4 regions of the Erwinia sp. E602 genome follow, and region 4 is predicted to be linked to each of the others. Evidence: riboswitches for the same ligand, from Rfam matches in the RefSeq annotation. Region 4 holds a riboswitch; each other region holds the start of a gene.
What was found. Region 4 has a riboswitch for thiamine pyrophosphate ahead of thiM (hydroxyethylthiazole kinase). Riboswitches for the same ligand answer to the same signal wherever they lie in the genome.

Region 1 (7,196 bases), 2.0 Mb from region 4:
CAGTTTTGTACCCAGGTCAGCGCCGTGTCGTTGCTGATGCGATGCCCGCCGGAGACAAACAGCGGGTTACAGCGCAGCTTGCTGCGCAGCACCCAGCCAATCGACTCTCCCTTATCGGTCAGCGGCTGACAGCTGCCGGGTTCAGCCGCCGGCGGCTCAAATTTACCGCACAGTCGCTTTTTTGCTACCCCCAGCGTCGGCACGTCCACCAGCAGGCCAAAGTGGCTGGCCACGCCCAGCCGACGCGGGTGCGCCATCCCGTGACCGTCGACCATCAGCAGATCGGGATAATGCGTCAGTTGCTGCCACGCGGCCAGCAGCGCAGGCGTTTCGCGAAAGGAGAGGTAGCCGGGGATATAGGGCATGGTGGTGGCAATGCGCGCCACCTGGTAGTCAATCACCCGCAGCGAGGGGTACTCAAGAATCGCCAGGGCGGCACGGGTGACCTCACCGCCCTGTTCAAAGCCGACGTCCGCGCCGCCAATCAGGCGCGGGGGAAACACGTCAAAGTCATCGTGGTGCACCGCTTCTGCTGCCCGTTGCAACTGCTCGGTGCGTAATGCGGTGATATCCATAATTACTCCTGGTGGTAAGGGCGTGACAGGCGGTGTACCGCCTCAACAAACGCGCCGGCATGTTCCGGCGGCACGTCCTGATGGATACCGTGCCCCAGGTTGAAGACGTGGCCGTTACCCTGGCCAAAGCCGTTGAGAATGCCCGCCACTTCCTGCTCGATGCGTGCAGGCGGCGCGTAGAGGATCGACGGATCCATGTTGCCCTGCAGCGCGACTTTATCGCCGACCCGGCGGCGCGCGTCGGCGATATCGGTGGTCCAGTCCAGCCCCAGCGCGTCACAGCCGGTGGCAGCCATCTGTTCAAGCCACTGCCCGCCGCCTTTGGTGAACAGGGTAACCGGCACCCGGCGGCCTTCATTTTCATGCAGCAGGCCGTCGATAATTTTATGCATGTAATGGAGCGAGAACTCCAGATAGTCGCGCCCGGTCAGCACGCCACCCCAGGTATCGAAGATCATCACCGACTGTGCGCCGGCACGGATCTGCGCATTCAGGTAAAGCGTCACGCTGTCCGCCAGCTTGTCCAGCATCAGGTGCAGGGTGTGCGGCTCGGCGTACATCATCTTTTTCAGCTTAGTGAACACCTTGCTGCTGCCGCCTTCCACCATATAGGTGGCCAGCGTCCACGGGCTGCCGGAAAAACCGATCAGCGGCACTTCCCCGTTGAGGTTTTTACGGATGGTACGCACCGCGTTCATCACGTAGCCCAGCTCACCTTCCGGATCGGGGATCGGCAGCTTGTCGACGTCGGCGCGGCAGGTAATCGGTGAAGAGAAGCGCGGACCTTCCCCCGCTTCGAAGTAAAGCCCAAGCCCCATCGCATCCGGGATGGTCAGAATGTCGGAGAACAGGATCGCGGCATCCAGTGGATAACGGCGCAGCGGTTGCAGCGTCACTTCGCAGGCCAGCTCGGCGTTTTTGCACAGTGACATAAAGTCACCGGCCACGGCACGAGTGGCTTTGTACTCCGGCAAATAACGCCCTGCCTGGCGCATCATCCATACCGGGGTCACATCAACAGGCTGGCGCAGCAAGGCGCGCAGATAACGATCGTTCTTCAGTTCACTCATCTTCAGGCTCTCTCATTTTCAGAGGAATAGTGTATCACGTCATTCCACACCCGCGCGGCACAGCGCCACGGTATCTTCAATCAGCCGGCGGGCAATGGTGCCCGCCGGTGGCAGCAGCGGCAGTGCATCATAGCGATACCAGCCGGCATCCAGCAGCTCCTTCGGGTCGATCTGAATCTCACCGCTGTCATAGTCGGCCATAAACGCCATCATCAGCGACTGCGGGAACGGCCACGGCTGCGAGGCGACATAGCGCACATTTTTCACCCGGAGGCCACTCTCTTCCATAACCTCCCTTGCCACCGTCTGTTCCAGCGTTTCACCCACCTCGGTAAAACCGGCCAGCACCGTGTAAATGCCGTTGCGGTGGCGGGTGTGCTGCGCCAGCAGGATCTCCTCACCGCGGCGGATCGCCACGATCATGCACGGCGCTATCTGCGGATAATACCGCTGGCGGCAGTGATGGCACAGGCAGGCCCATTCGGTCCTGCTGTGGTGCATTTCATGCCCGCAGTAGCCGCACCAGCGATGCGAGCGGTAGAATTCGGCCAGCTGTACGCCACGCCCGACCAGCTGAAACAGCCCGGGCTCCTGATCCAGCAGCTGGCGCAGCGATCCGCACTCCTTGGGGCGGCTTTCGCGGATCAGCCAGACCGGTTCGCCCTGCCATTCGCCCAGCAAGGATCCGCGGGATCCCTCCAGACCCAGTGCTCCGGCCTGGCCGTAAGGTAATTCGCCTTTTGGTAACCAAATTTTGTTTTCGGTGCTGACAACCCACCAGCCAGCGTCTACGCTTGTTAGTTGACGTTCCATAAAATGCTCATTTTCCTCAGCTCATCAAAGCGGATTGAGGTCAGATGTTCAAAATAACACGACGGAGTTGAACATGCTTAACCAGTTAGACGTCCTTACCGCACGCGTTGGCGGTTGCAGCGAACTGGTCGACCTCTGCCTGCATTCACGTAAGCAGTTACTGGTTACCTATTACCAAATGGCCGGTCTGAAGCCGAACAAGGATTCCCTGACCGCACTCGATGAAAACGCGCTGGATAACTTCTGCCACAGCCTGGTGGACTATCTGTCAACCGGCCATTTCACCCTGTACGAGCGTTTTATTAAAGAGCTGGAAGGCAGCGAACAGCTGGCACAGGCGGCAGTGATCTACCCGTCGTTGCAGGCGAATACCGACCGCATTATGCAGATTTATGACTCGCATCTGGAAACGGCGATCGATGATGATAACTGCCTTGAGTTCCAGCAGGCGCTCTCAGGCGTCGGCGAAGCGCTGGAATCCCGCTTCTCGCTGGAAGATAAATTCATCCAGTTAGCGATGGAAAATCACGTGCAAAAACAGATCGCTGCCAACGAACCGACCCTCGCCCGCCCTGCCTGAAATCGTTAGAGATTGGTGAAAGCCTTGTGATTTGTGATCGGCCCCTTTATGCTTCAGGGGCTTTGAGCAGGCGCATTTTGCCCAAAGCCGGTACGCTCTGTTGAGCCATGTACCAGCGTCTTCTTGTCGGAGTGCCCCTCGGGGCTGAGACCGTTAATTCGGGATCCGCGGAACCTGATCAGGTTAATACCTGCGAAGGGAACAAGAGTAAAACAGCTGTAACGGTATCAGGCCGTACGCGTTGATATCGTGCAAATTACTCCCGCCTCCAGGCAAGCATATTTCCCTTTAATCAGGAATTTGCTATGTCTACCGTTGAAAAAAAGTCATCACGCCGTGAGCAGCGCGCCGAAGCGCAGCAGTTTATTGATTCCCTGCAGGGCACCGCCTTTCCGAATTCCAAACGCATCTACCTGACTGGCTCCCGGCCGGATATCCGCGTGCCCATGCGCGAAATCCAGCTCAGCCCGACCGTCACAGGCGGCAGTAAAGACAATCCCACGCTGGAGCAGAATGAGCCGGTGCCGGTCTACGATACCGCCGGCCCGTATGGCGATCCGGCAGCGGCGATTGACGTGCATCGCGGCCTGCCTAAGCTGCGCAGCGGGTGGATTGCCGCGCGCAGTGACAGTGAAGAGATCGACGAACTGAGCTCCACCTACACCCAGCAGCGGCTGGCGGATGACGGGCTGGATCATCTGCGCTTTGAAAAGCGGCCGCGCCCACGTCGCGCGCAGGCCGGGCGCTGCGTCACCCAGATGCACTATGCGCGGCTCGGGGTGATCACCCCGGAGATGGAGTTTATCGCCGTGCGCGAGAATATGGGCCGCGAGCGTATCCGCAGCGAGGTGCTGTTGCAGCAGCACCCGGGTAACAGCTTTGGTGCCAGCCTGCCGGAGAACATTACCGCCGAATTTGTGCGCCAGGAGGTGGCCGCCGGGCGGGCGATTATCCCGTCGAACATCAACCACCCTGAGTCTGAGCCGATGATTATCGGCCGCAACTTCCTGGTGAAGGTCAACGCCAATATCGGCAATTCGGCGGTCAGCTCCTCGATCGAAGAGGAGGTGGAGAAGCTGGTGTGGTCGGCACGCTGGGGGGCGGATACGGTAATGGACCTCTCTACCGGACGCTATATTCACGAAACGCGTGAGTGGATCCTGCGTAATAGTCCGGTGCCGATCGGTACCGTACCGATCTATCAGGCGCTGGAGAAGGTCAACGGCGTTGCTGAGGACCTCACCTGGGAAATTTTCCGCGACACGCTGCTGGAGCAGGCGGAACAGGGGGTGGACTACTTTACTATCCACGCCGGCGTGCTGCTGCGCTACGTGCCGATGACCGCGAAGCGCCTGACCGGCATCGTCTCACGCGGCGGATCGATCATGGCTAAGTGGTGCCTGTCGCATCACCAGGAGAGTTTCCTCTATCGCCACTTCCGCGAAATTTGCGAAATCTGTGCCGCCTATGACGTGGCGCTGTCGCTGGGTGACGGCCTGCGCCCCGGCTCAATTCAGGATGCTAACGACGAAGCGCAGTTTGCCGAGCTGCGCACCCTGGGCGAGCTGACCAAAATCGCCTGGGAGTATGACGTACAGGTGATGATTGAAGGCCCCGGTCATGTACCGATGCAGCGCATTCGGGTCAATATGACCGAACAGCTGGAACACTGCCATGAAGCGCCGTTCTACACCCTTGGCCCGCTAACCACCGATATTGCGCCGGGCTACGATCACTTCACCTCCGGTATCGGCGCGGCGATGATCGGCTGGTTCGGCTGTGCCATGCTGTGCTACGTGACGCCGAAAGAGCACCTCGGCCTGCCGAACAAGGAGGACGTTAAGCAGGGCCTGATTACCTACAAAATTGCCGCCCACGCCGCCGACCTGGCGAAGGGGCATCCGGGCGCGCAGATCCGCGATAACGCCATGTCGAAGGCGCGCTTCGAATTCCGCTGGGAGGATCAGTTTAACCTGGCGCTGGATCCGCATACTGCGCGCGCCTATCACGATGAAACGCTGCCGCAGGAGTCCGGCAAGGTGGCCCACTTCTGCTCGATGTGCGGGCCTAAGTTCTGTTCGATGAAGATCACCCAGGAAGTGCGCGAGTACGCTGCCCGCCAGGCAGCCGAAGCACAGCCAGTTGAAATAGGCATGCTGCAGATGTCTGAAGAGTTCCGTAACCGGGGCGGTGAACTGTATCATCGCGCCGACACGCTAAAAACCGAGGAAAATGTATGAGTCGTGGTGCCTTCCCCGCCACCGAAGCCCGGCTTGGGCTCTATCCGGTAGTGGAAACCGTAGAATGGATCGACCGCCTGCTGGCGTGCGGCGTGCGCACAATCCAGCTGCGTATTAAAGACCGTCAGGAGGATGAGGTAGAACAGCAGATTGCCGACGCCATTGCGCTGGGCAAACGCTACAACGCACGGCTGTTTATCAACGACTACTGGCGGCTGGCGATTAAGCATCAGGCCTATGGCGTGCATCTGGGCCAGGAGGATTTGAACGTCGCCAACCTTGACGCCATTCATGCCGCCGGCCTGCGCCTGGGGCTTTCCACCCACGACGACGCCGAGCTGGATCGCGCGCTGGCGGAGCAGCCCTCCTATATTGCGCTGGGGCACGTGTTCCCGACCCGGACCAAGGAGATGCCGTCGGCACCGCAGGGGCTGGAGGAGCTGAGCCGCCACGTTAAACGCCTGCAGGGGATCTCCACCGTGGCGATTGGCGGTATCAGCCTGCAACGCGCACCGGCGGTACTGGCAACCGGCGTCGGCAGCATTGCGGTGGTCAGCGCGATTACCCAGGCCGACGACTGGCAGGCGGCGACCCGCCAGCTGCTGGCGCTGGCGGAGCCGGGCCAGATGAGGTAGCGAGCGGCCGGTCGCCAGGGGGGACGTACACCTTACGATCGGGCAGCAGATCCGTGCTGTTAACGTTGGCGGAACCTATCCCGACAACGTAGTGAGCGGCCGGATGCCAGAGGAATACCTATTTCAGTTCAGGCAGCAGACCCGCGCTGCTGCCTTCCTTCCTCACGGCAACACCCTCTTCGACTCCGGCTTCTCAGCTACCAGGCCTGCAACACCGGTCACGGCACTCTTTTTTGTGTAGTCGTGCACAAAAAAATGACACCGCAGGCAACGTCATCAATAGCGCTGAATACGCATTCCATAACGCCGCACCCGCGCTTTTCCCGCAGCCCACAGCGGGTAGAGTAGAACCGTGGTCAGCCCGGCGGCTGGCTGCCGGGGCCGGTTATCCTTTCCCACCGGCCCCGCCTTCCTCCACCAGCGCCAGCGCGTCCGTAGCTTCGGCTTCGGTCGGCATCTCCGGCATGCAGGCCGCCATCGCCCGCGTCAGCGCCGCACCAATAATGGCCAGTGCCAGATCGGTTTTATCGGTAAACGGATGCCCGTAGCTCAGGCGCAGGCAGTTACGGTATTTGCCGGAGGCCGAGAACAGCGAGCCCACCGCCACCTGTATTTTCGTTTCACGCAGGTCCTGATTCAGCCGGTGCACGTCAAACGGTTCGGGCAGTTCGACCCACAGCAGGAAGCTGCCCTGCGGGCGGGTGACGCAGATGCCGCAGGGAAAGTGATGGCGCAGCCGCCGCGTGAAGATCTCGAGGTTGCGCTGGTAGAGCATGCGCATTCGCCGCAGGTGCGGCAGGTAGTATCCCTGACGAATGAAGTTGGCCACCGCCTGCTGCGCCTGAATCGCGCTGGAGCCGGTGCCGATATACTTCAGGTGCAGCACGCGATCGAAATAGCGCCCCGGCGCGATCCAGCCCACGCGCAGCCCCGGCGCCAGCGTTTTGGAGAAGGAGCTGCACAGCATCACCCGGCCGTCCAGATCCAGCGATTTAACGGTCGCCGGCCGCGGATAGTCAAACGCCAGCTCGCCGTACACGTCATCCTCAATGATCGCCGCATCAAAACGTTGCGCCAGGGCGATCAGCGCCCGCTTGCGCGCTTCCGGCATAATGAAACCCAGCGGATTATTGCAGTTAGGCACCACCACCACGCCTTTGATCGGCCACTGCTCAAACGCCAGTTCCAGCGCTTCGAGGCTGATGCCGGAAACCGAATCGGTCGGAATTTCAATGGCGCGGATGCCGTAACCGTTGAGGGTCTGCATGGTGCCGTGGAAGGTC
Region 2 (7,196 bases), 1.3 Mb from region 4:
GGTGGTCGGCGAGCCGGATTTTGACACGCCACCGGCGATCTGCCAGGCGGCCTGCGAGGCGATTAACCGCGGCGAAACGCGCTACACGCAGAATAACGGCACCCCGGCGCTGCGGGCGGCGATTGCCGCCAAATTCGCGCGCGAGAACCGCCTGACCGTCGCCGCCGACGATATCATCGTCACTAACGGGGCCAAGAGCGCGATTTTCAACGCCTTTGCCGCCACGCTGGAAACCGGCGACGAGGTGCTGATCCCGGCACCTTACTGGGTCTCCTACCCGGATATGGTGCTGGCCTGCGACGGCCGCCCGCTGATTATCACCTGCCAGGAAGCGGCAGGTTTCAGGCTAACGCCGGAGCAGCTGCGCGCCTCCATCACCAGCCGCTGCCGCTGGCTGCTGCTCAACTCGCCGTCTAACCCGACCGGGGCGACCTACAGCCGTGCCGAACTGCGCGCGCTGGCCGACGTGCTGCTCGACTATCCGCACCTGGCAATTATGACCGACGATATCTACGAGCATATCCGCTACGACGGCTCAGAGAACGTGCATCTGCTCGAGGTGGAGCCACGCCTGGCGGATCGCACGCTGGTGGTCAACGGCGTGTCGAAAACCTACGCCATGACCGGCTGGCGCATCGGCTATGCCGCCGGACCAAAGGCGCTGATCGCCGCGATGGGCACGCTGCAGTCGCAGTCCACCAGCAACGCCAGCTCGGTAAGCCAGGCGGCCGCGCTGGCGGCGCTGAACAGCGGCACGGAATTTATCAGCCACAGCCGCGAAATTTACCGCCAGCGCCGCGACGCGATGGCCGCCGCCCTGAACGCCATTCCCGGCCTGCACTGCCAGCTGCCGGACGGCGCTTTCTACCTCTACGTTAACTGCGCCGGGCTGCTGGGCAAAACCACCGCTACCGGCCAGGTGCTGAAAAGCGACACGGAGGTAGTGCTGTGGCTGCTGGAGAGCGCCGGCGTGGCGGTGGTGGCCGGTTCTGCCTACGGCCTGTCGCCCTACTTCCGCCTGTCGATTGCCACCGATCTCGCCACACTCCAGGCCGGCGCGGCACAGATCGCCACCGCCGTCGCCACCCTGAATTCATATTAAGGAATCCGTTATGAGCGTAGGAAACCGAATTTTCTTACAGCGCGACCTCAGCGCTGCCGCGTATGTTGAGGCCTTCCGCCAGCTGCCGGCTGCGGTGGTGGCCGACTGTATGAGCCGCCTGCCCGCCCTGTCGCAGAAGATTAACCTGATGAGCGCACCGCGTAACCCGGTGATGTGCGGGCTGGCGTTTACCGTTAAAGCCCGCTCCGGCGACAACCTGATGCTGCATAAGGCGATGGACCTGGCCGGGCCGGGTGACGTGATAGTGGTGAACAACGAAGGCGATACCAGCCAGGCGCTGATGGGCGAAGTGATGACCACCTTTGCCCGCCAGCGCGGGATTGAGGGGCTGGTGCTGGACGGCGCGATCCGCGATATCGAAGGGATCGGCAAAATGGATTATCACCTGTATGCCGCCGCCGTAACGCCGGGCGGGCCGTTCAAGGATGGACCGGGGGAAATTAACGTGCCGATCGCCTGCGGCAATATCCACGTGTCACCGGGCGACATTATCCTTGGCGACCATGACGGGGTGATCGTGATCCCGCACGGTGACGCGGCGCGGATTCTGGAGGCGGCGCAGGCCTATCTGATCGTCGACGAACGCAACTTCGAGCTGGCCAAAACCGGCGAGCTGGAGCGCAGCTGGATCGACGTGGCGCTGCAGGCGAAAGGCGTTGAGGTGATTGACGGGCGCTACTGAGGCGCCGCGCGTTCGCTAGCGATTGCCACTGAGACCACCAGTGCTACTGCTATAACATCATCAGATAAGTGCGGCATGGCCGCACTTTTTACGTTTGCCCTGTTAACCTTCTTCATCAACCCTCCTTCAAGCCGCACACTTCATCAACCAGGAAGTCTTCAGGTTGAGTAAAGCCAACGAAACAGGGCCCACCAGGGCCCTGTAAAGGTTAACGTTTGTTCACGATGACGCTGATTCTCAGCCCACCGGCGTCAGCGCCTCACCGCGCGCGAACCAGGCCGCCAGATTACCGGCAACGTTATCGGCCATCGCCTGGCGGGTCTCGCCGGTGGCGCTGGCGATATGCGGGGTCAGTACGGTATTTTCCAGCGCGGCAAAACGCGGATCGATGGCCGGCTCGTTGTCATAGACGTCCAGCCCCGCGCCGAGAATGGTGCGATTCTGCAGGGCGTCGATCAGGTCATCTTCATTGACCACCGCGCCGCGCGCCACGTTAATCAGAATGCCCTTTTCGCCCAGCGCGCTGAGGATTTCGCTGTCCACCACCTTATAGTTGCGCGCGTCGCCAGGCACCGCCAGCACCAGCACGTCGCTGAACTGCGCCAGCTGGTGCAGATCGCCGAAGCGCTGCCAGCCCGGCTGGTCGCTCTGACGGCTGTTAACGTAGCCCACCTGCATATCGAAGGCGGCACAGCGGCGGGCAATGGCCGCACCAATCCTGCCAAGGCCGAGGATACCCACGCGCTTACCGCTCAGTTTGCTGGCCAGCACCGGCGGGCGCTGCGGCCACTCGCCGGCGCGCAGGAAGGCGTCCTGCGCCACGATCTGCCGCGAGACGCTGAGCATCAGCGCCAGCGCCAGGTCGGCCACGTCATCGGTAAGAATGTCCGAGGTGACGGTCACGGTGATATTGCGGTCACGGGCGGCCGCCAGGTCGATGGCATCGGTCCCGACGCCAAACACCGAGATAATCTCCAGCGCCGGCAGCGCGGCCATCACCTCCGGGGCCAGGCCGACGTCGCCACGGGTGGCCACGGCACGAATGCTCTGCCCGTGCTGCCGTAGCCAGGCGGCCGCATCCGGCTGTTCATACAGGCGGTGGCACAGGTAGTCACGGTGCAGCGCTTCGCTCAGCACCGGCATCAGCGGTTGAATAATCAGCAGTTCTTGTTTCATTACGCACACCATCCATTGAGAGTCAGAGTAAGAAGTCGTTATTAAACTAGCGAACTTTTTAGTGTTACACCTGCAATGTTACGCTTATTGCTATACAGGTTACGCTTATGGTTGATCTTACTTAGCGCGGCAAGCGGGGTGCAGCCATACTCAATGCTTAGTCGTAGGCCGCATCGAAGAAGGCTTTTTCCAGGGTGACGGCGCGCAGGAAGAAATCTTCGCAGCGATCGCGTTCGGCGGGGCCGACCCGGTCGAGCTCTTCGCGCAGGAAGTCGACAAAGGCGTTGAAGTCGGGATTATCGTGCAGCGTGACCCATTCGGCGTAGAGGAAATTTTCCGGCAGCGGGCGCGGGGCGCGGGTGGCCCAGTCGCGGTAGAGCCATTCGGCGACGTTGAGCACGGAGAGGATCGCGGCGTAGGAGCGGGTAGCGGCGGCTTCCAGCATAATGGCTTTAAAACCGGCGGTGGGCGCGCTGTCCGGCAAGCTGGTACGCCGCTGTTCGCTGATGCCCAGCGCGTCGAATCCCCGCAGGAAATAAGTGTTTTCGTCGGAGGAGACCATGCCGGCGAAGCGGCCAAAGCGCAGTCGTGCAAGGGTGCTGTCGGCGCTGGCGATGGCGGAGCCGATCAGGGTGAGGAAGCTGTCCAGAAAGCGGTAGTCCTGGATCAGGTAGGTGGCCATGACCGTATCGGCGACTTCGCCCTGGCAGAGTTCACGCACGAAGCGGTGCTGTACCGCCTGCGACCAGATGGGCTGGCTCAGTTCACGGAGCTGTTCGGTAAAACGTTGGGTCATCAGGTAGTCCTTGGGTAACGGACTACCGGCGAGAGTTAGCCAGGCTGCGCCATCCCTTCGCCGGCATTATCCGGATCAGGTAATAAGGGTCATCGCGCTGCGTACGCCTGCGATCTCTCAGCCAGCTGCCTGGCTCCCCCTGGGAGCTGAGATCTATATCTTAAAATCCCGGCTTTGTCACTTAACGTATGTTCCCTGAAATCTTCTGCTGTGCCCGCAGCGGGCGGTGGCCGGATGCGTTCTTAAGCACGAATTGACCGTAGAATAGCGTCTGACCCAGGCGGAAATTTCCGCCGAGAACCAGGACAACGTCTCTGTGGGCGGTGCAGCGTCAGCGGATCGCCGCGTTTTTATGCAAAATCTGCGAGAACGCTTCCAGCGTCTGCCGCAGGTCGCCGTCGTTGTTCAGGGTGATGCAGGAGGCCGGAACCGGCTCCAGCGCCCGTGCCAGACGCCGCTCTATCGCACCCGCATCCTCCCGCCCGCGCTGCAACAGTCGCTGCGCCAGCACCGCCGGGGAGACCTGCAGGCACACCGGCAGCAGCAGCTCGCCGTAGCGCTGCTGCACCACCGGCAGGTGGCGGCGCGAGCCGTTGACCACCACGTTCAGCCCGTTAGCCAGCCACAGGTCTGTTTCGCAACCCAGCCCGTAAAAGCACTGGTGCGCCTGCCACTCGATGGCAAACAGCCCCAGCTCGCTGCGGCGTAAAAACTCCTGCTCGCTGAGCGCCACGTGGTTCTCGCCGCCCGCCCCGGCGCTGCGGGTGATATAGCGGTGGGCAATCAGCAGCTTCGCCGGCGGGCATTCGCCCAGCGCCTGCAGCAGGCTGTCCTTGCCGGCACCGGACGGCCCAATCAGCCAGATCAGCCGCGCCATCAGAACACCATCCTGCCCTGCGCCCAGACGCTTCTGACGTACGGCTGCTGCTGATGCTCGTGCACCAGCACCAGATCGGCACGCAGCCCTTCGGCGATCGTCCCGCGATCGTGCAGGTTAATGGCACGTGCCGGATTACGGGTCACCAGCGCAACGGCGGCAGGCAGATCGAAGGCGTTGCGTTCGTCGTGCGCCAGCCGGAACGCCGCGTCCAGCAGGCTGGCGGGATAGTAATCGGATGACAGGATATCCAGCTGACCCGCCGCGGCGAGGTCGGCCGCCGCCACGTTGCCGGAGTGTGAGCCGCCGCGCACGATATTCGGCGCCCCCATCAGCACCTGCAGGCCCAGCTCGCGTGAGGCGCGTGCGGCTTCGGCGGTGGTCGGGAATTCGGCGATGGTGCTGCCGATCGCCTGCGACTCCTGCACGTGAGCGTGGGTGGCATCATCGTGGCTGGCCAGCGGGATCTGGTACTGGCGGCACCAGGCGGCGATCGCCTCGCGGTTCGGCGCGGACCAGCGGGCGGCCAGCCGCAGCTGGTCGGCCTGGTAGGCGTCCAGCTGCGCGTCGCTCATCTGATACTTGCCGCCAAAGTAGGTGCGCCACGCCGCCAGCGACACGTACTGACGCTGGCCCGGCGAGTGATCCATCAGCGACACCAGCGACAGTTCGGGGATGCACATCAGCTGTTCAAACAGCGGCAGCGTCGAATCATTTGGCAGCTCGCAGCGCAGGTGCAGACGGTGCTCGGCACGGTTCAGCCCGTGCTTCTGGCTGTGACGGATCGCCTTAATCATCTTCTGCAGGTTATCCATGCGGTGGCCGCCGTCGCGCACGTCGCCGACGCCGATCGCGTCCAGCACCGTGGTGATGCCGCTGGCGATAATCAGCGCGTCGTGGCTGCTCATCGCCGAGTGGGCCGGCCAGTCCACCTTTGGTCGTGGCGCAAAGAACCTGTCGAGGTTATCGGTATGCAGTTCGATCATGCCCGGCATCAGCCAGCCGCCTTCGCCGTCGATCGCCTCCGGCAGCTGGCTGGGCGTGTCGGCGTACGCGGTGATGACGCCGTTCTCGCAGGCCAGCGATCCGGCCACCACTTCCTTTTCCAGAATCAGTTTAACGTTATTGATAATCACAGGGCGTGCTCCACGGCAACAGGTTGCATCACATGCAGACGGTCCGCGACGCGTTCGCGCACCGCGTGGTCATGAAAAATACCGACGATGGCCGCGCCGCGCTGGCGCGCCTGCTCAATCAGCGCCACCACCGCGGCGCTGTTGGTGGCGTCCAGCGAGGCGGTCGGCTCGTCGAGCAGCAGAATCGGCGACTCGGCGATAAACCCGCGGGCGATATTGACCCGCTGCTGCTCACCGCCGGAGAAGGTGGACGGTGCCAGCGACCAGAGCCGCTCAGGCACGTTAAGGTGGCTAAGCAGCGCTTTGGCACGCGCTTCACTCTCGGCGCGCGCCACGCCGCGCTCCAGCAGCGGCTGCATCACCACCTCCAGCGTGGTGATACGCGGGATCACCCGCAGAAACTGGCTGACCCAGCCCAGCGTGTCACGGCGGATGCTGAGGATGTGTCGCGCCGGGGCGCTGACCAGATCGACCCATTCGCCATGATGATCCAGCCAGATCTGGCCGCTGTCCGGCAGATAGTTAGCGTACAGCGAGCGCAGCAGCGTGGACTTGCCGCTGCCGGAGTGGCCGTGCAGCACCACGCACTCCCCCGCCGCCACCTGCAGCGAGGCGTTCTCCAGCACCGGCAGGCGTGCGCCCTGCTGGTTGTGCATCACAAACGTTTTCGACAGATTTTCAACGCGTAGTTTTAAGCTCATGAGGGTTATCACCGTCAGATAATAGTAGTCAACGTTTCACTGCCCCATTCAGCGCCTGGCGGGCGGTAACCCGCCTGGTGCCACCGCCCGCACCGGGGACTGATGACCGCATAACGCGTCAGCTCAGCACCGATGAAACCAGCAGCTGGGTATAGGGATGGTGCGGGTCGTCCAGCACCCGGTCGGTCAGCCCGCTCTCCACCACCGCGCCCTGCTTCATCACCAGCAGCCGGTGGGCCAGCAGCCGCGCCACGCCAAGATCGTGGGTGACGATCACCACCGCCAGGTTGAGATCGCGCACCAGCGTGCGCAGCAGATCCAGCAGGCGCGCCTGCACCGAAACGTCCAGACCGCCGGTGGGTTCATCCATAAACACCAGCTTCGGCCGGGTGACCAGGTTACGGGCAATCTGCAGGCGCTGCTGCATGCCGCCGGAGAAGGTGCCCGGCAGGTCGTCAATGCGCGCCAGCGGGATCTCCACGTCCTGCAGCCACTGGCCGGCGGTGGCGCGGATCTGGCCGTAGTGGCGTTCCCCCACCGCCATCAGCCGTTCGCCGATATTGCCGCCGGCGGAGACCTGCGCCCGCAGCCCGTCCATTGGATACTGGTGTACCACGCCCCACTCGGTGCGCAGCAGGCGGCGACGATCGCTTTCGCTGCGGGCGTAGAGGTCTTCGCCCTGATAGATAATCGAGCCCTGCTGCG
Region 3 (7,196 bases), on a different replicon from region 4:
GCGGGCTGGCGCTGGGCGGCATTGCCGGGGTGGGGCAGCTGCAGCTGCTGCAGCCGTTCTTCGGTCTGCTGCTGACCGCGCTGCTGCTTCATGAACCGCTGGCGCTGAGTATGCTGGTCTGCTCCGCGCTGGTGATCCTCAGCGTGGCCGGAGCGAAGCGCTTTGCCTGATCATAAAAAAACCAGGCCCGGAGGCCTGGTTGATGGTCTGGCGTTACTGCAGGATCAGCTCTCCGGGAACGGCATGGTGCTGCCCGGCGCCTCGCGGTGGATGTGCAGGAAGGTCAGATGACGCTCGTACTGGTCGAGGATGTCGTTAATGATCTGCTCGCGCGTGTAGTCCATCAGGTCGTTGCCCTGGGTGCCCTCCAGCAGGAAGGTCTCCAGGCGGAAGTAGTCCGACTTGCCGCGGCGGGCGCGATAGGTGAACGCCGGCACCGAGTAACGCTGCGGCCAGATCTGGTAGATGAAGCTCTGCTCATCGCCGAGGCTGACCGTCAGCTCCAGATGATTCAGGCGCTCATCTTCCTGCGGCGGCAGTTCGCTGACCTGCACCTGGGCGCCGCGGCGCTCCAGCTCACGCCCTACCTCTTCCATTGCCGGGCGGCACACTTCATCCAGCATCTTTTTGGTGTGCGTGGAACCCGGATAGTTCATCACGCGGGAAATACGCTGCTTCCAGTTGAGGCGATCGTCGCGTGATACCGGCACCGGCGGCATATTCACCGTGGTGCTGGCGCGGCGGTGATCTTCCACCCGCAGCGATTTATACAGCCCGGCCATCACAAAGAAGATCACAAAGCTGAACGGCAGGCCCATGATCACCGTGGTTTTTTGCAGCGCGCTGACGCCGTTAACCATCAGCATACCCATGGTCAGCAGGCCGATCGCCACCGACCAGAAGATGCGCAGCCAGTTGGGAGCGTCATTGTTAATGTCGCTGAGGCGGGCGGTGAAGTTGCCCAGCACCAGCGAGCCGGAGTCCGCCGAGGTAACGTAAAACAGCAGGCCGGTAATGGTGGCGACCGAGGCGCTGAAGGTAAAGCCCGGGTACTGCGCCAGCAGGCTGTAGAAGCCACGTTCCGGGTGCGCCATCGTCTCCTGGGCAAACGCCAGGTTGCCGTGGATGATCTCGTTCAGCGCGCTGTTGCCGAAGATCGACAGCCACAGCAGGGTGAAGATAAACGGAATGGTCAGCGTGCCCAGTACAAACTGGCGGATGGTGCGGCCGCGTGAGATACGGGCGAGGAACAGGCCGACAAACGGCGACCAGGCAACCCACCACGCCCAGAAGAACAGCGTCCAGTTGTTCATCCACTCGGTCTGCGGGTCAAAGGCGAAGCTGTTCAGCGTCATCCCCATAAAGCGGTTGATATAGTCCCCGACGTTCAGCACCAGCGCGTTAAGCAGGAAGCCGGTATCGCCGACGAACAGTACAAACAGGATCAGGCCAAAGGCCAGCAGCACGTTGAGTTCCGACAGGAAACGGATGCCCTTATTAACGCCGGAGGTGACGGAAATGGTCGCCATGACCACCGACAGCACGATCAGCGCACTCTGCACGGTCAGCCCCTCCGGGATATCAAACAGCACGTTGAGACCGTAGTTCAGCTGCACCACGCCGATGCCGAGGGTGGTGGCGATGCCGAAGATGGTGCCGATCACCGCGGCGATGTCCACGGTGTGGCCGATCGGGCCGTTAATGCGTTTACCGAAGATCGGATAGAGCGCCGAACGGATGGTCAGCGGCAGCCCGTAGCGGTAGCTGAAGTAACCGAGCGCGATGCCCATCAGCGCGTACATCGACCAGCCGGTCAGCCCGTAGTGGAACAGCGTCCACACCATCGCCTGGCGTGCGGCCTCATGGGTTTGCCCCGCGCCCTCCGGCGGCATCATATACTGGGTGACCGGTTCGGCCACCGAGAAGAACATCAGGTCGATGCCGATGCCGGCGGCGAACAGCATCGCCGACCAGCTCATCAGGCTGAACTCCGGCTTCGACTGCTCCGGCCCGAGCTTGATCGAACCGAAGCGCGAGCAGGCCATAAACACCACAAACACGATGTAGAGGGTGGCCGCCAGCAGGTAGTACCAGCCAAAGGTGTTGGATACCCAGTCGAGCGCGTGATTGATCAGGTTGTCGGAAAAATCGGTAAACAGGATGGTGGTCAGTGAGAACAGCAGGATCAGCGCGGCGGAGGTGTAGAACACCACCGGGTTGATACGGTCCTGCTGAGCTTTCTCTGGCATGTCAATATCTGGCATAAGGTCTCCGCAAAATGAGAACGAATAACTGACCTGACGTTTGCTCTGCGAAGCGTGCATTAGCGCATACTGGGTGACTTCCGCCGACTATCCGCTAATTACACTTGACGAGGCATCAGGTGAGGTCGCTATGTGATGGAAATAGCGTAGTTAATTTTTCAGTAATTGCTCCCCGGTAACATTTTTTCTGTTAAAAAGTGTCCCCGATCATAGTTTTTATTGATTGAGCATTCAATTAAAAATAATTTCACCCTCGCCGGGCGGTGAAAATTGCACCTGATGTCCACAGAAAAGAGAAGGTGACAATCACTATTGTTATGTTATAACGTAACAATAATGGCGAGGGGCAGCGTGCCGCCTCGCTAATGCCAGTCTGTTACGCTGTGAGGAACTGATGAACGCTGAATACTTAACCCCTCTGCCACGCGATGCGCGCCTGCCGGTCACCGTGCTGTCCGGTTTTCTCGGTGCCGGGAAAACCACCCTGCTTAACCATATCCTGCACAACCGCGAAGGCCGCCGGGTGGCGGTGATCGTTAACGATATGTCGGAGGTGAACATTGACGCGGCGCTGGTGCGCGACGGCGGAGCCGACCTGTCGCGCACCGACGAGAAGCTGGTCGAGATGAGCAACGGCTGTATCTGCTGCACCCTGCGTGAGGATCTGCTGCTCGAAGTCAGCCGGCTGGCGCGGGAAGGGCGCTTTGACCAGCTGGTGATTGAGTCCACCGGCATCTCCGAGCCGCTGCCGGTGGCGGAAACCTTCACCTTCGAAGAGGAAAATGGAGAGAGCCTGTCGGCGGTGGCCCGGCTGGATACCCTGGTGACGGTGGTCGACGGCTACAACTTCCTGCGCGACTACCGGTCGCGCGACAGCCTGCAGCAGCGCGGGGAGTCGCTGGGCGAACAGGATCGGCGTTCGGTGGTGGACCTGCTGATCGACCAGATCGAGTTCTGCGACGTGCTGGTGCTGAACAAAACCGACCTGATTGACGAACAGCAGCGCGGCCAGCTGGTGGCGATCCTGCGCAGCCTTAACCCGCGCGCGCGCATTGAAGTGGCGCGTTTTGGGCAGATAGCGCTGGAGAAAGTGCTGAATACCGGCCTGTTTGACTTTGACGCCGCCGCCGAAGCGCCGGGCTGGCTGCAGGAGCTGCGCGGCAGCCACGTGCCGGAAACCGAGGAGTACGGCATCAGCCACTTTGTCTGGCGCGCGCGCCGGCCGTTCCATCCGCAGCGCTTCTGGGAATTTTTCAGCGGCGAGCTGCCGGGTATCGTGCGCTCAAAAGGCTTTTTCTGGCTGGCTTCACGCCCCGATTTTGCCGGTAACTGGTCACAGGCGGGCGGCGTCTCGCATCAGGGGCTGGCCGGCCGCTGGTGGGCGGCGGTACCGCCTGAACGCTGGCCTGAGGATGAGGATCTGCGGCTGTCGATTATGCAAAACTGGCAGCAGGGCAGCGGCGACGCGCGCCAGGAGCTGGTGTTTATCGGTATGCAGATGGATGAGGCGGCGCTGCGGCGTCAGCTCGACGCCGCGCTGCTGACCGATAATGAGATGGCGCTGGGGCCGCAGGGCTGGCAGTTCTTCAGCGACCCGGTGCCGGAGTGGTAACCGAATTCACACGGCGGGCGTTCGGCACCTCGCCAGTCTCTGTTCCCGCTGCGCTTCTGACGATGGCGGGTTGTTTCAGCGCGGAGGATCGGCGAGAATCAGCGCGCTAAACAATAAGAATTTCCTATGACCGGACGCCTGCAAAATGAATCGCACCTCCACGCTGCCTGCGCAGCTACGCCTTTTCCTTGGCCGCTTCTGGCCACACCCGCTGGCCGTGGCCCGCAAACAGATGCTCCTCGCCAGCCTCGGCGCAGGTATCGGCCTGGCGATCACCAGCCTGTTCAGCCACTGGCTGCTCGGCGAAGTGAACCTGTGGTTTGTCGCCCCCATGGGCGCGTCCGCGGTGCTGCTGTTTGGCGTGCCAAACAGCCCGCTGGCGCAGCCGTGGTCGGTGGTGGGCGGTAACGTGCTCTGCGCGCTGGTTGGCGTGACCGTCGGCCAGTGGATCGCCATGCCGGCACTGGCCTGCGGCGTGGCCGCCGCGCTGGCGATCGTCCTGATGTTTAAGCTGCGTTGCCTGCATCCGCCGGGCGGCGCGGTGGCGCTGACCGCGGTGATCGGCGGGCCGGCGATCCATCAGCTGGGCTACGGTTATGTCCTTACCCCGATCCTGCTCAACTCGCTGTCGCTGGCGCTGCTGGCGATTGTATTTAACAACCTGGCCGGCCGCCGTTATCCGCATCCGCTGGCCGCTGCGGAAGCCAGACCCGCGCCGGTGGTGGTGAACGTCTCCATTACCCGCGCCGATCTGCACGAAGCGCTGCTGGCCGGTGAGCTGCTGGACATCGATGAAGATGACCTGCAGGAGGTGCTGCAGCACGCGGAGCAGATTGCCCGGCGTCGGCAACAGCAGTCTGGCCCGGAACGCCGCGCGGCGTAAGGCGCATGAACGTGCTACTGCGGTCCGCCGCCCGGAACAGCCATCGCGGCTGAGCATATCGATCGGCCGGTAACGTTTCAGGCCGTATCCGCGGCAGCAAAATCTGACATCGTGCTTGACGGCGCGGCAGCAGATAAAATACAAATAGAACCGTCAGGGGAGTCTCGCCAGAGAGACTGAGAGGCTGGTAGCGATTATCGCGGCCCGGCGACCCTTAGAACCTGACCCAGTTGATACTGGCGTAGGAAGACGCGTTGCTTTGCCCCGCAGAGCAACCTGATGCGCTGGTCAACTTCGCCTGCCCGCGCGTACTCTCCCTGCCTTATCACGGGTCCTCTTTTAAACGAGGCCAACGTGAATTCTTCTGTAATTTATCCTGCATCTGTTCCTTTACGGACGCCTGCGCCATGAGCCGCTGGTCGGTTATCGGCGACGGCGTCAGCGGGCTGTGCGTCGCCACCGCGCTGGCCGAACGCGGCCAGTCGGTTGAGGTGATCGTCGATGAGTCCCGGCGTCCGGCGTCGCACTGGGCCGGCGGCATGCTCGCGCCCTGGTGCGAGGGCGAAAGCGCCCCCGATGAGGTGACCGAACTCGGCCAGCGCTCGGCCCCCTGGTGGGCGGCGCGCGTCGACGGCGTGCAGCATCAGGGCACGCTGGTGGTGGCCCCGCCGCGCGACGCGCCGGATCTGAACCGCTTTGCCCGCGTCACCCACGCGCATCAGTGGGTCGATCCCGGCGAACTGGAACCCCATCTTCAGGGGCGGTTTGCCCGCGGTCTGTTCTTCGCCGGTGAGGCTCACCTTAATCCGCGTGACGCCATGAACCAGCTGCGCGACAGGCTGCAGCGGTCCGGCGTGGCGTTTCACAGCGGCGGCCCCACCGGCCGGGTGATCGACTGCCGCGGCATTCACGCCGCCGACGCGTTAGCAGGCCTGCGCGGCGTGCGCGGTGAAATGCTGATCCTGCAGACGCAGGAGCTGCAGCTGTCGCGCCCGGTGCGCCTGCTGCACCCGCGTTTTCCCTGCTATCTGGTCCCACGCGCCAGCGGCCACTTTATGCTCGGTGCCACCATGGTAGAGAGCGATGACGCCAGTCCGATCAGCGCCCGCGCGATGATGGAGCTGCTCAGCGCCGCCTGGGCTATCCACCCGGCGCTGGCCGAGGCGCGGATTATCGAAAGCGGCACCGGCCTGCGCCCGTCATGGCCGGATAACGTTCCCGCCATTCGTCACCTTAACGGCCGCTGGTACGTCAACGGCATGTATCGCCACGGTTTTCTGCTCGCGCCGGTAATGGCGGAGAAACTGATGCAACACCTTACCCAGGACAACCTGTTATGAAAATTCAACTCAACGGACAGCGGATCGACACCGCCGCCACCACGCTGGCCGCGCTGCTGGCGGAGCAGCAGATCGACGCCAGTTGCGTGGCCAGCGCCCTTAACGGCCAGTTTATCCCGCGCGCGCAGTATGCTCAGCAGATCCTGCACGAGGGCTGCGAGCTGGAAGTCCTGTCACCGATGCAGGGGGGCTGAAGCATGTTTTACGACTTTACACCGCGGTCACGTTTCCTGCTCGGCACCGCCGGGTATCCTTCGCCGGCGATACTGACCCAGGCGGTCGCCGCCTCCGGCTGCGAAATTATCACCGTCAGCCTGCGCCGCGAAGGCAGCCAGGGCGGCGCGTTCCGCGAGATCCTGCAGCAGATGAACATGCGCGTGCTGCCCAATACCGCCGGCTGCCATACGGTGAAAGAGGCGGTGACCACCGCGCAGATGGCGCGGGAAGTCTTCGGCACCTCGTGGATCAAGCTGGAGGTGATTGGCAACGCCGATACGCTGCAGCCTGACCCGTTTGCGCTGGTCGAAGCCGCGCGCATCCTCTGCGCCGAAGGCTTTCAGGTGTTTCCCTACACCACTGAGGATCTGATCGTCGGTGAAAAACTGCTGGAAGCCGGCTGCCGGCTGCTGATGCCGTGGGGCGCGCCGATCGGCTCCGGCCAGGGGCTGCGCAATATCGACGGGCTGCGTGCAATGCGCGCCTGGTTCCCGGATACGCCGCTGATTATTGATGCCGGCATCGGTGCGCCGAGCCAGGCCGCGCAGGCGATGGAGCTGGGCTTCGACGGTATTCTGCTGAATACGGCGGTGGCGAAGGCGCAGGATCCGGTGAAGATGGCGGCCGCTTTTGGTGCGGCGATCCGCGCCGGCCAGGACGCGCATCAGGCGGGGCTGGTTGAGCGGCGCGATATGGCCGCCGCCTCGACGCCGGTGTTCGGGCTGGCGCAGTTCAGCTGAGTGGCACTACCGGTTCAGCGCGGCGTGCGGCCATGGCGGCACCGTTCAGGCTGGCATGACGGCTGAACTGCGATGCGCAGAGCCGTGTGCGCGTAACCGCGGCAATGGGTAAGCAGCGCCGCCACAGGGCGGCGATTAATC
Region 4 (7,196 bases):
ATGAGGCGTTCACAACTGAGGGGGTTAATCCTGAGTTAATAGGGCTAATAAAGTCATCTTCAGCTGAGGGAAACAACGGTGGACTGCTGAATATTATTAATTGTTTACTGCTGGAAATTAACCTCATTAATAAAAAGCTTCATGAGCTCTCATCTGATAAAACAGAGAAATGATATGCATCAAAATAAAATGTATACAATACAGATACTAAGAGGGATAGCTGCTTTAAGTGTTGTTTTCTCACACTCATCGCATAAGCTTGCACAAACCAAACTGTTCACTTCTGACTTTTTCTCTTTCGCAGGATTTGGTGTTGATATTTTCTTCATGATTTCAGGCTTCATTATGATGTTCATCACTGGAGTTGATGCTAAAGATAACAAAAATAGAAATATATTGAGTTTTTTTAAAGACAGAATTATAAGAATAATACCTTTGTATTGGTTTTTTACCATTCTGTCTTTGGCTATTTTTTGTATAATGCCTGGATCAATAAACTCATCAGGCGGTGATACCGGAATATTGCAATCATTCATCCTTCTCCCGGTTCCGAATGGAACAAAATTTCTTATACAAAATGGCTGGACTCTAACATATGAGTTCCTTTTTTATTTCGCATTCTCTTTTTTCTTGGTTCGGACAGATAGAGAGAAATTGATATTTGTTCTACTGACTTTTTTGGCTATAGATGTTTCATCTTCATTTTTTGGTCTGCAAAGCTTTGCTTCATATAGTATCAAGTATGAATTTATCCTGGGGATAGGGCTTTACCTGTTTTTCAAGAAGGACTATTTATATGCCGTTTTAGCATTTTTGCTAGCTTATTCTATAGCTTTCTTCAATACAGGTTTAGGCGGGAGAGTGCTTAATGAAGGTTTACATGCTTTCATATTAGTATTAATGTTTTTAGTAGTTGAAAACAAATTTTCCTGGAAAGGTCCGGTATCTTTGTTTTTACTATTTTTAGGTGACATCTCTTTTAGCCTTTATCTTTCGCATCCATTTGTCATCCAAGGAATTTCGATTTTAAATAGCCACCTTTCTCTCAATGTATATGTCGTTTTTGTATTGATGGTTCTATGTTCTATAATTTTCGGATACTTGATCTACACTCTACTAGAAAAGAAAATGGTAAGTTTTTTCAAAAATAAAAAACTAAAAAAAGTTACTGTGTAAATAAAAGGAAGGTGATTACACCTTCCTTTTTTTTTAGCCAGTGAAGGTTTGCTTAATAAATACAGATAGCTTTTTATTACTAATTTTTTTGGATATGTATGTTATGATTCTTCTCTGAAAGTAATATACTGTTATTGGTAGTATTATTGCAATGCACCATTTCAGATAGAAAATATTCATAACACCACTTATCCTAAAGTATTCTACAATAGGAATGTGCCAGAAATAAATCCATATTGTATTGGATGATAGGTAAATAATCGAATCTTTTATGCGGCCACTCAAATAAGATGCTACTTTTGACATTATTAATTCAATTAAAGGAATAGTTGTCAAGGCATAAAAAATGTACACTGATTGCGGTGGGTACTTATAGTCTTGTGGATATATATACCCCCCTGTGATTTTAATTGCGAACATTTCAATGACAACCAGAGCTAGTAAGCTGATGACAAAGATCTGAATTTTCACCTTCGTATCAAAGCTTTTATATCTATAACCTAGCATAAACAGTGCACCATACGATATGGCTGGTAATATGATCTCATCTATAGGAAATCTTACAAATTTGCTAGAGAAGTCATTACTTGCTTGAAATATGATACTTGCAGAAATAATCATTAAAAATGAAAAGTTAACTAACCCACAGTTTTTGAACCGCCCTGATATTTTAATATAAAATGGTGAGAGCAAAGCAATCATCAAAAATATTCGCATAATCCAGACGTATCCGATGCCATTAACCATTGCATAAGAATGGATAATTTTTGATAAGGTTAGGAATTCGAAAAAAATCTCAATTTTACATATATAAATAGTGAGGAAAAAAATTGTCAGAAAAGCCCATGCTGGAAATGCTAATCTTCTAATTCTCGAGGAAAAGTACTCGGTGATGCTTATTTCTTTTTTCTCTGATGCAAAGTATGCCATTCCTGAAATAAAAACCATCAATGGAACATCAAAGGATCTGAGTTGAAAAATGGAGAATGGGGGAGATACATGCGCTAAAATGATTAAAAATAGGCCTGTAACCCTCAAAAGATCAATTCTTAGGTCTCTATCTGTTTTTATGGTTGACATGAAATTTCTCTCTGGTCTGTTTTTAATATGCATTGTATTTCAATGAAATTTACAGGGGGGACTATACCTGAGGCAAGTATACCATATCATAACTCTACTGAATATACTTTTGATTTCCTCTCTTGTATGCTTGATAAGGGCTTGATGCGAACTGTTCAGAACAGAATTATGAAAGTGTTACGTCTTTCTATATCTTGAGTTTGTTATAAATCCATCACTTTTTGAAAGAATGTGGTTAATTAAATGCAGACTTTTCTTAATGACATATTAGATAAATCTCTAATTAATTCTTCACTATATGCATGATCAAATTTTTTATCCATCTAATTTCCGTCATATCAAACTAGTTTTTTTCCTTTTGCGAATTATTCATTCTCGCTAAATGGTTTCTTGATCGTTTCACCTCTCTGTTTCTTCATCTCAGCTAAACTGCCAGTTTCTAGAGCGTCTGCAGAATGGAACGGTACTTAAGCTTATGGGCTGCAATGTGCTCTGCAGCAAGATTACTACTCCCTTGCTTTCCCCCATCCCCCTCCCTTATCCTGTCCCGCGCAACTATGACTCGGGGTGCCCTTGCTTAACCGCAGGCTGAGATAAAACCCGTACCACCTGAACTGGATAATGCCAGCGGAGGGAAGTCAGATGCCCCAGCCCGTGCTGGCATCGCCTTCTTGAACGCCGGTTGGGAGAGAAGATGAGCCAACCCGTACCCCTCGGCCACGCAGATGTGGCCCGTTCGCTGGCGCTGTTCCGCCAGCATGCCCCGTTAATTCACTGTATGACCAACGACGTAGTGCAGACCTTTACCGCCAACGTGCTGCTGGCCGCCGGTGCCTCGCCGGCGATGGTCATCGATCCGGAAGAAGCCGCGCAGTTCAGCGCGATTGCCGATGCCTTACTGATTAACGTCGGCACCCTGACGCGTGAACGCAGCGAAGCGATGCTGGCGGCGGTGGCCGCTGCCAGCGGGGCAGGGCGCAGCTGGGTGCTGGACCCGGTCGCGGTGGGCGCACTCTCATTCCGCACCGCCTTCTGCCATCAGCTGCTCACCCTTAAACCGTCCGCCATTCGCGGCAACGCATCGGAGATCCTCGCGCTGGCCGGATTGGCCGCGGGCGGGCGCGGCGTGGATACGCAGCACGGCTCCGATGCGGCGCTGGCGGCGGCGGTACGGCTGGCGCAGGAGAGCGGGGCGATCGTCGCGGTGACCGGCGAAGTCGACTACGTTACCGACGGCAGCCGCACCCTGGCGGTAGCCGGTGGTTCACCGCTGCTGACCCGGGTGGTTGGCACCGGCTGCGCGCTCTCGGCGCTGGTCGCCGGCTTTGCCGCGCTGCCGGGCGATCGGCTGGTACACGTTGCCAGCGCCTGCCGGGTGGTGGCGCTGGCCGGTGAACGTGCCGCCGCGCAGGCGGCCGGGCCCGGCAGCTTTATCCCGGCGTTCCTCGATGCCCTCTCTCTGCTCGACCCGGAGGCGCTGGTATGAAACGCATCAATGCCCTGACCATTGCCGGCACCGATCCGAGCGGCGGCGCCGGTATCCAGGCCGATCTGAAAACGTTCTCGGCGCTGGGCGCGTACGGCACCAGCGTGGTGACCGGCCTGGTGGCGCAGAACACCCGCGGCGTGCAGTCGGTGTACCGCATCGAACCGGCCTTTGTCGGCGCGCAGATCGACTCGGTGCTGTCGGACGTGCGTATTGATGCGCTGAAGATCGGCATGCTGGCGGAGAGCGATATCGTCCGGGTGGTGGCACAGCGCCTGCGCGAGTCGTCGGTGCCCTGGGTGGTGCTGGATACGGTGATGCTGGCCAAAAGCGGCGATCCGCTGTTATCCAGCGAGGCGGTCGCCACCCTGCGCGAGGCGCTGCTGCCGCAGGTCTCCCTGATTACCCCCAACCTGCCGGAAGCGGCGGCGCTGCTGGAGTGCGCCCCGGCGGTCAATGAACAGCAGATGCAGGATCAGGGCAGGGCGCTGCTGGCGCTCGGCTGCGGTGCGGTGCTGATGAAGGGCGGCCACCTCAGCGACGCCGAAAGCCCGGACTGGCTGTTCACCCGCGAACGGGCGATGCGTTTTACCGCGCCGCGCGTCAACACCCGCCACACCCACGGTACCGGCTGCACGCTTTCCGCCGCGCTGGCCGCGCTGCGCCCGCGCCACAACAGCTGGGAAGAGACGGTCCCCGCCGCCAAAGCCTGGCTGCAGGGCGCGCTGCAGGCGGCCGACTCGCTGGAGGTCGGCCACGGCATCGGTCCGGTGCACCACTTTTACCAGTGGTGGTAACGCCTCCCTGTTGGCTGTTGTGTTGCTGTTAAGGGCATCGCTTTTCGGCAGGATACCGAAGATTAAGTAGTAGAAGCTGTCTGGTCTGGTCTGGTCTGATTTTTTTTGTTTTTAAAACAGCGACGCAGAAAATAGCAGGCAATCGGGGTTTATCCGGATAAGCGGACCTTCGGGCACAGGGAGGTGCCCGGCAGAGCCCAGGGACGTTACTGGCGTGTCCGCGTTCCGGATAAACCCCGATTAGCCGGGCACCAAAACCTGAAGCGACCCGGCCCAAAAGCCACCCCCCGATTAACCAGGCACCGAAACCCGCAGCGACCAGCGGCCCAAAAGCCCCCCCCGATTAACCAGGCACCGAAACCCCCAGCAACCAGCGGCCTCAAAACGATCCCCCATCCCGCACAAATACCTTAAAAAATGATGATTAACTCAATTTAAACCACTTTAAGCGGTAGATTCCATCGCCATAAGTCGTTTCCCGGAATCCGGGATTAGAACGTAGAGTAACGCTGTCGTATCACCTGCGAGATAACAATAATGAGCACAACGATCCCAGCATTACATAGCGGCTGCCGCCCGCTGGCCGCCCTCCGCGGCCCGAAAGAGGCCATCCGCCAGTTCACCCCCAACTGGTTCGCCGCCACCATGGGCACCGGCATCCTCGCGCTGGCGCTGGCCGCCCTGCCGTGGCAAATCCCCGGCCTGCACGCCGTCGCCGAAGGACTGTGGCTGCTCAACATCGTCCTGTTCAGCCTGTTCACGCTGCTCTACCTTGCGCGCTGGGTAATGTACTTCGACGAAGCCAAACGCATCTTTGGCCACTCTACCGTCTCGATGTTCTTCGGCACCATCCCGATGGGGCTGGCGACCATCATCAACGGCCTGCTCACCTTCGGCCTGCCGCGCTGGGGCGTCGACGTCATCGCCGTGGCGCACGCGCTCTGGTGGCTGGACGTGGCGATGTCGCTGCTGTGCGGCATCTGCATCCCCTACATGATGTTCACCCGCCAGCAGCACAGCATCGACCAGATGACCGCCGTCTGGCTGCTGCCGGTGGTCGCCGCCGAAGTCGCCGCGGTCAGCGGCGGCCTGCTGGCCCCGCACCTGGCGGACAGCGCCGCGCAGCTGCACACGCTGATCGCCAGCTACGTCCTCTGGGCGTTCTCGGTACCGATCGCGATGAGCATCCTGGTGATCCTGCTGCTGCGCATGGCGCTGCACAAACTGCCGCATCAGAGCATGGCGGCCTCAAGCTGGCTGGCGCTCGGCCCGATCGGCACCGGCGCGCTGGGCATGCTGGTAATCGGCGGCGACGCCCCGGCGATCTTCGCCGCCAACCACCTGCCGGCGATCGCCAGCATGGCGCAGGGCTTCGGCCTGATCGCCGGCCTGCTGTTCTGGGGCTGCGGACTGTGGTGGATGCTGCTGGCGCTGCTGATCACCGCCCACTACCGCCATGACGGCATCCCGTTTAACCTCGGCTGGTGGGGCTTCACCTTCCCGCTGGGCGTCTTCGCCCTCACCACTCTGAAACTGGCTACCCTGGTGGACGTCAGCTTCTTCCGCCTCTTCGGCGCGCTGCTCACCGGCCTGCTGGCGCTAATGTGGCTGCTGGTCGCCAGCAAAACCGCCCGCGGCGCATGGACCGGCACGCTGTTTGTCTCCCCCTGCATCGCCGGGCTCAACAAAACCCCCGATAAGCCGGGCACCGTACTCAAAGCGACCCGGCCCCAAAGCGCTCCGAATGCTACGCCAGCAGCTCACACGACGGCGGCAACCGGCACTCCAGCGCATCCGGCAACACCTCAATGCGAAACTCCTTCCCGCTCAGCGGCTCACCATCCAGATTAAACGTCATCTCATGCGGCGCGCTAATCGTCAGCCACGGCAGCGACGCCGTAATCATATTCGGGTCCTTCTCCTCGCTGGTTAACCGGTGCAACAGCGTCGGCAACAGCTCCTGCGACGTCACCACGCTCAGCTCCAGCTTACCGTCGTTAATCAGCGCGCTCGGGCACAACTGCTGACCGCCGCCCGCCTGACGACCGTTGCCAATCCCGATCACCAGCGCATCACCCTGCCAGCTGAAATCCGGCCCGCTAATCTCACAGCGATCGGCCTTCAACTGATCGATACGCATCAACCCGTGAATAAAGTACGACACCCCGCCCAGCGCCGACTTCAGCTTCTCCGGCGTCTCGGTGGTGATCCGCGTACCAAACCCGCCGGTCGCCATATTAATAAAGTAACGATCGTCATTTACCTTCGCCAGATCGATAGGCGTCGCGCGGCCAAAAATCGCCAGCCGCAGCGCCGCTTCCAGCTCCGCCGGAATACCGCAGCTGGTGGCAAAATCGTTGGCGGTACCCAGCGGCACCAGACCCAGCACCGGACGATTGCCCGCCGGCAGACGCGCCAGCGCGGTCGCCACCTCGTTAATCGTCCCGTCGCCGCCGGCGGCAACCACCGTCGCCGCACCGCGCGCCAGCGCCTCACGCACGTAGCGATCGCCGTCGCCGTGCTCCCAGGTCACGCGCACTTCCAGCGCCGCGCCTTCATCACGCAGGGCGCTAATCGCCGCGCGCAGCTCTTCATTACCGGCGCTCTTGCCGTTCAGAATCGCCAGCGTAAGAGGTTGTGTTTCCATTTTATATTCC

Region 1: another riboswitch for thiamine pyrophosphate. It lies ahead of thiC (phosphomethylpyrimidine synthase ThiC); the one in region 4 lies ahead of thiM (hydroxyethylthiazole kinase).
Region 2: another riboswitch for thiamine pyrophosphate. It lies ahead of GKQ23_RS15110 (TenA family protein); the one in region 4 lies ahead of thiM (hydroxyethylthiazole kinase).
Region 3: another riboswitch for thiamine pyrophosphate. It lies ahead of GKQ23_RS00630 (FAD-dependent oxidoreductase); the one in region 4 lies ahead of thiM (hydroxyethylthiazole kinase).

What each region holds. Positions count from the first base shown of each region.
Region 1 is NZ_CP046582.1:4,493,574-4,500,769, forward strand. Features, by position in the region: gene nfi (deoxyribonuclease V) at 1-575, opposite strand, end outside; gene hemE (uroporphyrinogen decarboxylase) at 578-1,645, opposite strand; gene nudC (NAD(+) diphosphatase) at 1,685-2,458, opposite strand; gene GKQ23_RS22210 (Rsd/AlgQ family anti-sigma factor) at 2,532-3,038, shown strand; TPP riboswitch at 3,156-3,256, shown strand; gene thiC (phosphomethylpyrimidine synthase ThiC) at 3,344-5,278, shown strand; gene thiE (thiamine phosphate synthase) at 5,275-5,913, shown strand; gene GKQ23_RS22225 (PLP-dependent aminotransferase family protein) at 6,299-7,196, opposite strand, start outside.
Region 2 is NZ_CP046582.1:2,970,310-2,977,505, forward strand. Features, by position in the region: gene GKQ23_RS15095 (aspartate transaminase) at 1-1,102, shown strand, start outside; gene GKQ23_RS15100 (RraA family protein) at 1,113-1,805, shown strand; gene GKQ23_RS15105 (2-hydroxyacid dehydrogenase) at 2,043-2,981, opposite strand; gene GKQ23_RS15110 (TenA family protein) at 3,139-3,777, opposite strand; TPP riboswitch at 3,813-3,927, opposite strand; gene phnN (ribose 1,5-bisphosphokinase) at 4,109-4,654, opposite strand; gene phnM (alpha-D-ribose 1-methylphosphonate 5-triphosphate diphosphatase) at 4,654-5,790, opposite strand; gene phnL (phosphonate C-P lyase system protein PhnL) at 5,787-6,491, opposite strand; gene phnK (phosphonate C-P lyase system protein PhnK) at 6,610-7,196, opposite strand, start outside.
Region 3 is NZ_CP046581.1:141,224-148,419, reverse strand. Features, by position in the region: gene GKQ23_RS00650 (DMT family transporter) at 1-170, shown strand, start outside; gene GKQ23_RS00645 (choline transporter) at 225-2,249, opposite strand; gene zigA (zinc metallochaperone GTPase ZigA) at 2,659-3,876, shown strand; gene GKQ23_RS00635 (HPP family protein) at 4,022-4,759, shown strand; TPP riboswitch at 4,905-5,024, shown strand; gene GKQ23_RS00630 (FAD-dependent oxidoreductase) at 5,167-6,099, shown strand; gene thiS (sulfur carrier protein ThiS) at 6,096-6,293, shown strand; gene GKQ23_RS00620 (thiazole synthase) at 6,297-7,055, shown strand.
Region 4 is NZ_CP046582.1:1,658,606-1,665,801, forward strand. Features, by position in the region: gene GKQ23_RS08995 (hypothetical protein) at 1-173, shown strand, start outside; gene GKQ23_RS09000 (acyltransferase) at 175-1,176, shown strand; gene GKQ23_RS09005 (acyltransferase) at 1,210-2,289, opposite strand; TPP riboswitch at 2,810-2,909, shown strand; gene thiM (hydroxyethylthiazole kinase) at 2,951-3,742, shown strand; gene thiD (bifunctional hydroxymethylpyrimidine kinase/phosphomethylpyrimidine kinase) at 3,739-4,539, shown strand; gene GKQ23_RS09020 (TDT family transporter) at 5,077-6,390, shown strand; gene yegS (lipid kinase YegS) at 6,287-7,186, opposite strand.